Linked DNA regions of Teredinibacter purpureus. The protein of the gene in region 1 interacts with the protein of each later gene in a pairwise test. Links are inferred from orthologs where the notes say so. Each region holds a gene or a part of one and is shown on either strand. Other genes may lie near its edges. The genes, in order: H5647_RS06910 and mrdA.

The links.
Region 2: the proteins of H5647_RS06910 (region 1) and mrdA interact in binary tests that used the Escherichia coli proteins (3 or more experiments, as listed by UniProt). The link is inferred for Teredinibacter purpureus from one-to-one orthologs.

The regions. Positions count from the first base shown.
Region 1 is NZ_CP060092.1:1,547,674-1,554,012, reverse strand. Bases 1,945-5,089 are described here. They hold H5647_RS06910 (penicillin-binding protein 1A), read left to right. Parts: upstream 1,945-2,296; coding sequence 2,297-4,882; downstream 4,883-5,089. Other genes in these bases: rpmE (50S ribosomal protein L31), read left to right, coding at 5,066-5,089; H5647_RS06915 (pilus assembly protein PilM), read right to left, coding at 1,945-2,142. Also shown: H5647_RS06925 (type IV pilus inner membrane component PilO), read right to left, coding at 1-508; H5647_RS06920 (PilN domain-containing protein), read right to left, coding at 510-1,073; more of H5647_RS06915, read right to left, coding at 1,075-1,944; more of rpmE, read left to right, coding at 5,090-5,278; H5647_RS06900 (primosomal protein N'), read left to right, coding at 5,393-6,339. UniProt on the Escherichia coli protein: Cell wall formation. Synthesis of cross-linked peptidoglycan from the lipid intermediates.
Region 2 is NZ_CP060092.1:344,802-350,982, reverse strand. Bases 2,206-5,192 are described here. They hold mrdA (penicillin-binding protein 2), read left to right. Parts: upstream 2,206-2,743; coding sequence 2,744-4,642; downstream 4,643-5,192. Other genes in these bases: rodA (rod shape-determining protein RodA), read left to right, coding at 4,639-5,192; rlmH (23S rRNA (pseudouridine(1915)-N(3))-methyltransferase RlmH), read left to right, coding at 2,245-2,688. In the rest of the region: H5647_RS01360 (glutamate-5-semialdehyde dehydrogenase), read left to right, coding at 1-1,155; nadD (nicotinate-nucleotide adenylyltransferase), read left to right, coding at 1,148-1,807; rsfS (ribosome silencing factor), read left to right, coding at 1,858-2,205; more of rodA, read left to right, coding at 5,193-5,787; mltB (lytic murein transglycosylase B), read left to right, coding at 5,825-6,181. UniProt on the Escherichia coli protein: Catalyzes cross-linking of the peptidoglycan cell wall. Responsible for the determination of the rod shape of the cell. Is probably required for lateral peptidoglycan synthesis and maintenance of the correct diameter during lateral and centripetal growth.

The DNA.
Region 1 (6,339 bases):
GTGGCATGCCTGCAACACCACTCACAAAAGCCCCAAACTCATGGTACCCGCCAGAAACATTTATCTTAATCGGCAACTCAATGTAAAATTCCGTAGAAACTTCATTTTGCAAAGCGATACTTTGTATCGACAATCGACTTTCAACGCCCTTATTGTCAATGTCTTCTAACAACCCTGGAACCTCAGTATCTGTCGGTAGCCTAGAAACCAAAGTACCAAAAGACTCTTTCATTTCTAGCATTTGCTGTCGATATCGGTCTAAGTTTGCAGCTTCAAACGCCTTGGTTTCGAATGAGGTTTTAAGCTGTACTTCTTTATTCTTAGCAATATCTAGCTCATGATTTTTTTCTTGGACAACAAGAAAATACCCAGCAACAACAATTGCGGCCGCAGCAAAAAAACAAAGTAAAACTCTCACCGCTACGGGCCAAACACCGACCCGATCCCAATCGACATCATTGATATCGAAACCTTGCAATTGCTCTATAAGCTGATTCATGTCGGCCATTTTATTCTTCCTTCGCGTCGTCGTCTGGAAGCACCACTTTCAGCTGCATCTGAAAAGTGCTGGCTTGTGACCCATGCTGAGGGGCCGCGACAACCGATTTTAAGTTCGGATCAGCAAACCACTCCGAGTCGTCAAGCTGACGCATAAAAGTAGATACACGGTTGGTGGACTCGCTAACGCCATCAATGGAAATAATATTGCCATTCTTTGACAATGTGGTGATGTAAACGCCATCGGGAACTGACTTTGCAAACTCATCAAAATAATGAACAATAATGGACCGCTTACCCTCCAGATCCTGGATAACCTTCATTCGGTCCAGCAGTTCACGACGTTTTTTCTTCAAGTCTTTAATTTCACTAACTTGCTTTTCTAGTAACCCAATCTCGGTATTCAACATACTATTTCGAGTGTTTTGAGTCGCGATAGCGCCATCTACGGCTTGAACCCAAAGATAAGCTACCCCAATTGCCAGTAGGCATACGCCCCCAAGCTGGGTTAAAAATTCTTTCTTTTTCTCTCGGCGGTGCTCTTCACGCCAAGGCAATAAGTTAATCTGAGCCATGTTAGACAAAGCTCCTCAGGGCCAATCCGGTTGCGATCATTAATGACGGCGCATCATTTGTTAGCGCGGCGGCATTAACCTTAGAGGACACGGACATATTGGCAAAAGGATTTGCCACCGTAGCCGAGGTACCTAATTTTTCTTCTATCAAACCAGCCAACCCCTCCATGGACGCCACTCCGCCAGCGAGCACGATATGATCCACGTCATTATACTGGCTGGACGAAAAGAAAAACTGGAGTGAACGAGTAACCTGCTGAACAACAGCGTCTTTAAAAGGCTCCAAAACTTCGGGCTCATAATCATCAGGAAGCCCCCCTTGTTTTTTCGCCAGCCCAGCCTCTTCTGTTGACAAACCGTACCGGCGCTGGATCTCTTCAGTTAATTGCTTGCCCCCAAACAACTGCTCACGGGTATAGATTGTTTTTCCGTCAACGAGTACGCTCAAAGTAGTCATCGTTGCACCAATATCAACAATGGCGACGATTTGCTCTTCCTGATCTTCGAGCTGTTCTTGAACCAAAGAAAACGCGCGTTCCATTGTGTAAGCTTCCACATCAACGACTTTTGCTTGCAATTCGGCTAAATCAAGCATCGTTGCACGCATATCGACATTCTCACGTCTACATGCGGCTAACAGCACCTCTATTTGATCTGGATTTTTTTCCGATACACCTAACACATCAAAATCAATGGCGACCTCTTCAAGGGGATAGGGGATATACTGGTCAGCTTCGAGTGATATCTGTGTTTCTAGGGCTTCATCGCTCATATCACTCGGCATCTCGATAACCTTTGTGATAACGGATGACCCTGGCACTGCAACCGCGGCATCTTTCAATTTAGTGCGCGATGACTGAACAACGGCCTTGATAATTTGAGCGACCACTTCAACATCGTTGATGTTTTTTTCAACAACAGCATTGGGTGGCAATGCGCGAACAGCATAATTCTCGACCCGATAGCCATCACCCTGTCGACTGAACTCTAACAACTTAACGGTTGTCGAACTCACGTCCAGACCGAGTACGGGTTTCTTTTTCTGCTCGAATAAACTGAGAATACCCATTTTTCTATCTATATCCGCTACTTAGGTTATGTTTATGTTATAGCACTTTAAGTATAGGCTGCAACCTGTGACTACATAGGTAAAGTGTGAAAAAGGTCTTATAATGGCAAAACCTATTGCGATCCGGCCCCTTATTCAGTTTTAAAATACTCAAATGACTATCAAAAAACGCTTTTTAATCGTCAGCCTTTGGCTGACACTCGCAGGAACCGGCGGCACTTTATGTGTTTTATCCGGTATGTACCTTATTCTCAGCCCTCAACTACCATCCGTAGACAGCCTGAGAGACGTGAAACTACAAACGCCATTGCGCGTTTATTCCGCCGACCACAAGCTTCTAGCTGAATTTGGTGAGAAACGGCGCACACCTATAAAATTCAACAATATTCCACAAAGCTATGTGGACGCATTGCTTGCCGCTGAAGATGACGATTTCTTCGAGCACAATGGCGTGTCGCTAAAAGGCCTCATGCGGGCCGCAAGCCAGCTTGTTCTGACAGGCCGTAGAGCCTCTGGCGGCAGCACCATCACTATGCAAGTCGCGCGTAATTATTACCTTTCCCGCCGCAAGACCTTTGCACGAAAATTTAATGAAATTTTGCTGGCGCTGCGCATAGAGCAAGAATTAAGCAAAGAAGAGATTCTAGAGCTTTACGTCAACATTATCTTCCTTGGCAATCGCGCCTACGGTATCAACGCCGCGAGCCAAGTTTACTACGGCAAACCGCTCGACCAACTAAGTCTAGCTCAAATTGCTATGCTGGCAGGTTTGCCAAAAGGCCCGTCCACCATGAACCCCATTGCCAACCCCTCGCGCGCGCTTCTGAGGCGAGACTGGATATTAGGGCGCATGCTGTCCCTCGGCAAAATAGAACAAAACAACTACTCACTCGCCATTGCCGAGCCTGTAAGTGCCAGCTACCACAATAGTAATCTCGATGTTCAAGCACCATATATTGCTGAAATGGCTCGCGCCAAAGCAATCGAGCTATTTGGCCTTGAAGCTTACACCGACGGCTACAAAGTTTTTACAACGATCAACAGCTCAATGCAAGAGAGCGCTAATCTCGCCATCGTAAACGGACTATTAACATACGATTTACGGCATGGTTACCGTGGGCCAGAACAATCTCTGACGCTACTACCGAATATGCCGGGTGACGAAGCCGCGAACGCTCCCCTCCTAAACGCATCAGAATCAGAAATCGACGTCGAGCCCGAACCCACAACACAACCTTTAGATTTTCAACCTCTAGTCGACGCCTGGCAGGACAAACTCAAAAGTCTCCCCACCTACGGTGACTTAACGCCCGCAGCCGTGGCTTATATAGAAGACACCGCTTTTATCGCCATCTTGCCCGATGGCAGCACCACAAAAATTGACTGGGATCAGGGGATCTCCAACGCCAAAGCTTATGTCTCGGAAAGCCGTCTAGGCCCATCCCCCAAAAGTGCCGCAGATGTGGTAAGCCTAGGCGACGTAATTCGATTATCGGGCAATACAGAAAAAGGCTACAGCCTAAGCCAAGTTCCGAATGCTCAAGCTGCGCTAATCGCACTGGCCCCCCAAAATGGCGCTATTTTATCGCTTGTCGGCGGGTTTGACTTCAACCAAAGCCACTTTAATCGTGCCACACAAGCCAAACGACAACCCGGCTCCAATTTTAAGCCTTTTATCTATAATGCCGCTCTCGAAAACGGGATGACAGCAGCCTCTATCATAATGGATACCCCTATAGTCTTTGATGACGCAGCACTCGAAAGCACATGGCGACCCAAAAATTCTAGCGGGAAATTTGATGGCCCCACACGATTGAGAGAGGCACTCTATCGCTCACGTAACCTTGTCTCTATTCGCGTTCTACGCGAAGTAGGCATTGGCAACACCATACGAGGAATGCATCGATTTGGCTTTACTGAGGATGAACTCCCGCGCGACCTATCACTTGCACTGGGCAGCCACGGACTAACGCCCCTAGACGTTGCAACCGGTTATGCCGTGTTTGCCAACGGCGGGTATCAAGTTCAACCCTATCTGATAGAACAGATACTGGATAATACCGGCAACACCGTATATGAGGCGCTTCCGTTAACTGTTTGCTCCGACTGTGATACAGGCGAAACTTTCTCTAGCACTCCGTTCGACCCAGACGAGGAATACCCCTATTTAAGTGACGACCCGTTTGAAATACCTTTCGAGCTAAAACGCCTTCTTGGCCTTTTAAGCCCAAAGGACTTTCCGCGAGCGCAGAGAGTACTTGATGAACGAGTAGCCTACATCATCAACTCCATGCTTCGGGACGTTATTCAGCGAGGCACAGGCGTTCGAGCAAAAGTGCTCGGCCGAAATGATCTTGCGGGCAAAACAGGCACCACTAACGGCCCCGTCGATACTTGGTTTTCTGGCTATAACAGTGACATAGTCGCTACAACGTGGCTCGGGTTTGATCAAAACACCCCTATTGGGCAGCGCGAATTCGGCGGCAAAGCCGCTCTACCCATATGGATTGACTTTATGCGAACGGCCCTTGACGGGACACAGGAAAAAACCCGCGTTCAGCCAGAAGGCATTATCAGCATTAAAATTGACCCTGAAACTGGCGAACGAGCCCACACCGGCGACCCCGACGCCGAATTTGAATACTTTCGGGTTGAAAATGTACCCCCTGAAAAAGAGGACACATCCCCACTTTTTAACCCTTACGAAAATGAAGAACGTTTAACCGAGGAGCTTTTTTAAACCGCCTGCTGACAGCGACCAAGCATTTGCTTTGATGCTTTATTCTGCTAGTATGCGCCCTCCCAAATCCGGCCAAGCACGAAGCGCTTCGACCTCTGGGCTCTCATAAACGCGGTTCGGTGCTTGGCAATAGATCAGGTGGCGGAACCCAGAAAAGCCAAATTGGCACATAGAGGCAATACCATGCAAAACGATATTCAACCCAATTACGGCGAAATGATCGCTACCTGTAGCTGCGGCAATAGCATTAAGACACGCTCCACATTAGCAAAAGAGATTCACATCGACGTGTGTTCTGAATGCCACCCGTTCTACACCGGCAAACAAAAAGTGTTGGACAGTGGCGGCCGCATCGATCGCTTCAACAAGCGATTTGCTCGCAGCGCAAAAAAATAAGCCTCCAAACTTACAAAACATCCAAAATACCCGCTTTTTCGCGGGTATTTTTTTGCCTGAAAAACTACCCCAAGCAACCACCAGCAAGACACTCCTCTAGTGTAGAATTCCACAATGACACCTAACTCGGACTTCAATCCACCTCACCCGCCTAACGCTTGGTATTTGGCCGTCGCGCTGCCTGTCCCGTTACGACGACTATTCGACTATCTATCCCCCATACCGATAAAACCGGGCGAAGAATCCGACCTCATCGGCCGTCGCACAGAAGTAAGCTTTCGCTCACAAACACTCGTTGGCGTTATCGTTTCTTGCCACCAAACCCCGACGATTGACCCAAGCAGGATTAAGCCAGCGAACGCCATTCTAGACGCACAACCTATCATCCCTGCAGAGCTTCTAAAACTTTGCGGATGGGCCTCAAATTATTATCAGCACCCTTTTGGCGAAACACTTCACGCCGCTCTTCCCCAGCGATTGCGCCAGGGCAAAGCAGAACAAGCCGAGGCCACAGTTTGGGCATTAACCATCGAGGCAAAAGGCCTGCCGCACGACGCACTAAAGCGCGCAAAAAAACAACAACAAATATTTCAACACCTTCTACAGCACAACCAGCTTACACAGGATAAAGCCTCCGGCCTCGGTTTCAGTAATAGCGTGCTTGCTAGCATGCAAAAAAAAGGGTTGCTGGAAAAAAAATGTGCCACAGACGTGCCCCCCAAAATCACCAGTAGCACTGACACACTACTCAAAGAAGCGCCATTGTCACTAACCGATGAACAGCAAGCGGCCATCGATCACCTCCGTTACCACCAATTCAATACATACCTACTCGAAGGCGCCACTGGAAGCGGGAAAACCGAAATCTACCTTCAAGTCGTTGCGCGCGTCCTACAAGCCCAACAACAAGCTCTCATTCTCATTCCTGAAATTGGCCTATCACCCCAAACCGTCATGCGCTTTCGCCGCCGATTTAACTGCGAGATAGCAGAGCTCCACTCCAACATTAGTGAAGTTAAAAGAACACAAAGCTGGCTTGCCGCCCGAGACGGGCGGGCACG
Region 2 (6,181 bases), 1.2 Mb from region 1 along the record:
GCTATTGCTGTTGAAATAGACGCTGAGCGCGAAAGTATCGTGGCAGAAAATACACGTGATATGGAAAATGGTCGCATTAATGGTTTAGATGCCGCGTTATTGGACCGTTTAGAGCTTACGCCGGCAAGAATAGACGGCATGATCGAAGGCCTCCAACAGGTTTCCGCGCTGCCAGACCCTTGTGGTGAAATTACCGATTTGAAAAATATGCCTTCTGGTATACAGGTGGGCAAAATGCGCGTGCCGTTGGGCGTTGTGGGTATTATTTACGAATCTCGCCCAAATGTGACCATCGATGCCGCTAGCTTGTGTTTGAAATCGGGTAACGCCACTATTTTACGTGGCGGTAGCGAAGCCATTCATTCTAATCAAGCGATAGCAAAATGCATTAGCGCGGGCCTAGAAAAAGCTGGCTTGCCCGCGACAGCCGTCCAAGTGATCGAAACAGCGGATCGAGCCGCTGTTGGCGAACTGATTACAATGCCGCAGTTTGTTGATGTGATTGTGCCACGTGGTGGTAAGAGTTTAATCGAGCGTATTTCGAAAGAAGCTAAAGTAAGCGTTATCAAGCATTTGGACGGTATTTGCCATGTCTATATCGATGACGAAGCCGATCTGGAAAAAGCGTTTAACATAGCGCTGAACAGCAAAACCCATCGCTACGGCGTGTGTAACGCAATGGAAACACTATTGGTGTGCGAGACGGTGGCCGCTAATATTTTGCCCAAACTGGCCGAGGCTTATGCCGAAAAAGGTGTAGAGCTTCGCGGCTGTGAAAAGACTTGTAGCCTTCTTCCGGCTGCAATTGCGGCTACGGTAGAAGATTGGGCGACAGAATACTTGGCGCCGGTACTGTCCATTCGTATCGTGACCGGAATGGATGCGGCAATCGACCATATTGCGGAGTACAGCTCAGCGCATACAGAAAGTATCGTGACCGAAAATTACACCAAGGCACGCGCTTTTTTAACCCGTGTCGATTCTGCCTCAGTGATGATCAACGCTTCGACGCGTTTTGCCGATGGTTTTCAATATGGGTTGGGTGCAGAAATTGGTATTTCTACTGACAAAATTCATGCCCGTGGGCCAGTGGGTTTGGAGGGGTTAACATCGCAAAAGTGGATAGTATTAGGCAACGGAGAAATTCTTGCCTGATGCAGGCTTAGCTTTAGGTTCATCTGGGCCACTGGTGGTGTTTGGCGGTAGTTTCGACCCGGTTCATAAGGGGCATTTGCAAGCTGCCGATGAAGCCGCACAGCAATTAGGTGCGGCTAAAGTATTTTTGCTTCCCTGTCATATTCCGCCGCATAAAGGGCCGCTTATGGCTACGCCTGCTCAGCGGCTGGCGATGTTGACGCTGGCAATTGCCGACTACCCACGTTTGGCCATCGACCCATGGGAACTTGAGCAAAATAAACCTTCCTATACTGTAGATACCCTACAACGCTATCGTCGAGAGTATGGTGATATCATCAGCCTCATTTTTTTAATGGGTTGGGATTCTTTGCAAACGCTACCAAGCTGGTACCATTGGCAGAAATTGGAATCTCTTACTCATTTTGCCGTATGGGAGAGGCCGGGTTATACAGAACTTCCTCCAGCGGTATCGCAATGGCTTGCATCGCGAGAACTCAGGGCCGAGCAACTCTCGCAAAGTGCGTGTGGGGGGGTAAGTTTTATACCCACTACCGCTAACAATATTTCGTCTACGCAGTTGCGTAACGCCATATTGACTGGCGCCGAAGAGGCTTATATTCCCTCTAACGTGCGTCACTATATCAACGAACAGGGGCTTTATTCGCGTTAAGCGGGTCCCCTACCGCTCAACTTATTGAGCACAAACTATTGGAATTTTGAATGCAACCTGAATTAGCCGACATCGTACAGACCGCCCTCGAAGACTTAAAAGGGCAAAAAATTGAAAGCCTAGACGTTTCAAAGCTAAGTAACGTAATGGACACTTTCGTGATTGCTACCGGCACCTCCAACCGCCATGTGAAATCGTTGGCGAGCAATGTTGTTGAAGACGCAAAGAAAAATGGCTTTCAGCCAATAGGTGTTGAAGGTCTAGACGGCGGAGAATGGGTGTTAGTGGACTTCGGTGATATGGTGGTGCACGTGATGCTTGAGCAAACGCGATCGTTTTACGAATTAGAAAAATTGTGGTCTACAGAGCCTGCGTCCCGTCAAAACCAGCCAGAATAATCGTCGGTGAAAATCCATTTAATCAGCGTTGGAAGTAAAATGCCCAGCTGGGTCCAGCAGGGCTATTCCGAATACGCAAAGCGTATGCCGAGGGAAATGGAACCGAATCTTGTGGAACTTCCGCTCGCAAATCGTTCTAAAAATACCCGTAAGCAAACCGTTAAAGATGCCGAAGCTGAGCAAATACTCGCCGCTATCGAAAATCTACCTGGGCAAAAGTGCATTATTGCGCTAGATGTTCTGGGAAAAGGCTTAAGCACTGAAAAGCTTTCGCAGAAGATGGCCAGCTGGCAAATGGAAGGTGTTAATCCGTGTCTCATTATTGGTGGCCCAGACGGGTTAACACAAAAAGTGTTGCAGCGAGCGCACGAAAAGTGGTCGCTCTCGGGGTTAACGCTACCGCATCCTTTCGTTAGGGTGTTGTTAATGGAGCAGCTGTACCGCGCATGGACTATTTTGCAAAACCATCCGTACCACAAATAAGGCACTACAGCCTATCCACTATCTAATCATTCAAGACAGGTAGACACGCGATTTTATGATATGGGCAGGAAAAGAGCTGCACCACTTCAAAGATCATCACTACGAAGCAAGAGTATTCGGGTTTCGCCTCGCCATTAGTTTTCTGCTTGTCGTGGTTTTATTCGGCGCACTAATCGCGCGTTACTACACGCTTCAAGTGATTGATTACGATGCCTATATTACGCAATCTGATCGTAACCGTATCCATGTCCGTCCCGTCCCGCCCAATCGTGGCTTAATTTACGATACTAACGGTGAAATGCTCGCCGATAATCGTCCTACCTTTTCGCTTTCAATTGTTAAAGAGCACACGATAGACCTAGAGGCTACCATTGCAGAACTGGGCAAAATAATCAGTATTCAAGAGAGCGATCGAGACAATTTTTACAAATTGTTGCGTCAGCGACGTCGTCCATTTGAGGCTGTGCCTTTGCGGTATCGGCTGACAGAAGACGAGATTTCCAAAATTGCAGTGGATGAGTTTCGGTTAACGGGCGTAGAAATTGAAGCGCAGCTTACGCGTGCCTACCCAAAAGGCACATTATTTGCGCACACGGTTGGCTATGTTGGCCGCATAAACGAGCGGGAGTTACGCTCTTTCGATGAAGAAACTTATCGCCTTTATAGTGGCACGCACAGCCTGGGTAAAATTGGATTGGAAAAATCCTATGAAAAAATTTTGTTGGGCGAAGTGGGTAGCGAAAACATTGAGACAAATGCGCATGGTCGTGTACTGAGAAACCTCGAGTCGGTTGACCCTGTGCCAGGCCAAGATTTACAGCTGTTTTTAAACTCAGGGCTTCAGCAGGCGGCAGCTTCTGCTTTGAATGGGAGGCGTGGTGCCTTAGTCGCTATCGATGTCACGAACGGCGGAATATTGGCCATGGTCAGTGCGCCGGGCTACGATCCAAATCTATTTGTGAATGGTATTAGCCATACCGATTATCGCGCGTTGAACGAATCGCGTGATTTACCACTGTTTAATCGCACGATTCAAGGCCAATACCCTCCGGGCTCAACAATCAAACCCATGCTGGGCCTTGGTGCATTACACCATCAGGTAATTGATTTTAAAACGCATATTGACGACCCTGGTTATTATCAACTGGAAACGGACGAGCGTTTCTATCGCGATTGGAAAAAAGGCGGACATGGTCGAAGTGTTAATTTACGTCAGGCGATTATCGAATCGTGCGACACATTCTTTTATGGCATGGCGTTTCATATGGGCGTTGATCGAATGCATTCATTTGGTAGTCAATTCGGTTTGGGGGAGCGCACGGGCCTAAAGATACCCAGTGAGCGGCGAGGGTTGTGGCCTTCCAGAGAGTGGAAGAAAAAAACGCGCGGTATGCATTGGTTTCCTGGCGATAGTTTAAATGTGAGTATTGGGCAGGGCGATGTATTGGCTACACCGCTGCAATTGGCCGTAATGACGGCTACGTTAGCCTCGCGTGGTATTCATATTCAGCCACGCTTAGTGAAGAAAATTGGCGATGTTGAAACCGAAATGACAGTAGAAGATATTGTCGAGGTGGATGAAGATTATTGGGATTTCGTAATGTCGGCAATGGAAGGGGTGGTACATAGCCCACGGGGTACGGCAAGTCGAATAGGATGGGGTGCACAATATCGTATGGCCGGTAAAACCGGCACCGCGCAGGTAGTGGGTATTGCGCAAGATGCTGAGTACGATGCAGAGAAATTGGACGAGCGTAACTGGGATCACGCCCTGTATATTGGTTTTGCCCCCGTTAATAACCCTCAAATAGCAACGGCGATAATTGTCGAAAATGGTGAGCATGGCTCCAGTGCAGCAGCCCCTATCGCGCGTCTGCTGTTCGATGAATTTTTTCGCCAGTACCCCATTGGTGCCGCACAAACGCTTTCGCAGCGGGGACAGATAGAGCAATGAAAGGAGCTAACCAAGATTTTGTTCGACGATTGCCCGATTCCACTCAGCATTTTGCGCGCGTGCAGAGTGTTTGGTACCGGCTTCATATCGACCCGTTGTTATTGCTGGGGCTCTTAGTGTTGACTGCTTTCGGCCTCACCATTTTATACAGCGCAAGCGGCCAGCAAGAAGGTATGGTGCGTCGGCAGCTGGCATTTTTTGTGGTTGCTTATTGTTCCATGTTTGTGACGGCACAGCTTGATCTACAGATGATTCGTCGTTGGTCCCCATGGTTTTACGCGGCGGGTATTATTCTACTGCTTTTGATTTTTGTCGTAGGGGTAGGCGCTAAAGGTGCACAGCGCTGGCTAAGCTTGGGGTTTATGCGCTTCCAACCATCGGAAATAATGAAGCTCGCCGTGCCCATTGCTACCGCGGCTTATTTTTCGTCGCGTGCGTTACCGCCAAGCTTTAAGCATGTTGTGGCGAGCTTGCTGCTCATCGTTTTGCCTGCGGTTCTCATTTTTCGTCAGCCCGATTTGGGCACGGCTATTCTTATTTCGGCATCGGGCATTCTGGTCTTGTTCTTGGCTGGGTTGCCGTGGCGCTATATTTTGGGAAGCTTGTTTGCATTGGGGGCAAGTATTTACCCCATGTGGACGTGGGTAATGAAAGATTACCAAAAACAGCGTGTTCTTACCTTATTGGATCCAGAGGCCGATAAATTGGGCGCGGGTTGGAATATTATTCAATCGAAAACGGCAATAGGTTCGGGTGGTTTACATGGCAAAGGATTGTTTAACGGCACTCAATCACAATTAGACTTTTTGCCAGAAAGCCATACTGATTTTATTATTGCGGTTATGGCTGAAGAGTTTGGTTTGATAGGCGTATTGTTTTTAATTAGCTTATATTTACTTGTGATAGCGCGAGGGTTAATTATTGCGATACAGTCCCAGAATATGTTTGGCCGCCTATTGGCGGGAAGTATTACGCTGACATTTTTTGTGTACGTGTTTGTAAATATTGGTATGGTAGGTGGCATGCTCCCCGTGGTGGGTGTACCGTTGCCTTTGGTGAGTCTTGGTGGAACCTCGATTGTAACCTTGATGACCGGTTTTGGTTTGCTTATGGCTATTGCGACGGAAAAAAAACGCGTTAGCTAATTCTTTTTACTGCTGAATAACGAATGATGAAGTGTTTATGGTTTTTTCCTCTCCTGTGTTGAAGTTGTATCGTGTCGCTTTTTCTTTAGGGGTGTGCGCTATTTGCGTCATCAGTTTTGCCGCACGTGCGGATTACTCCTCACATGAAAAAGCGCCTGCGTTTATTCAAAAAATGGTTGAAGAGCACGGTTTTGCAAAAGAAGATGTTATCAGTTGGTTAAAAGCCGCGGAGAAAAAACAGTCTATTTTGGATGCTATTTCTCGTCCTGCTGAAAAAACTAAGCCGTGGAAAGACTACCGTAAAATTTTCCTCGGCCAAACGCGAATCGATCAGGGCGTGGAGTTTTGGAACAAAAACCAAGAAATTCTACGTCGAGCGTCCGAAACGTTAGGT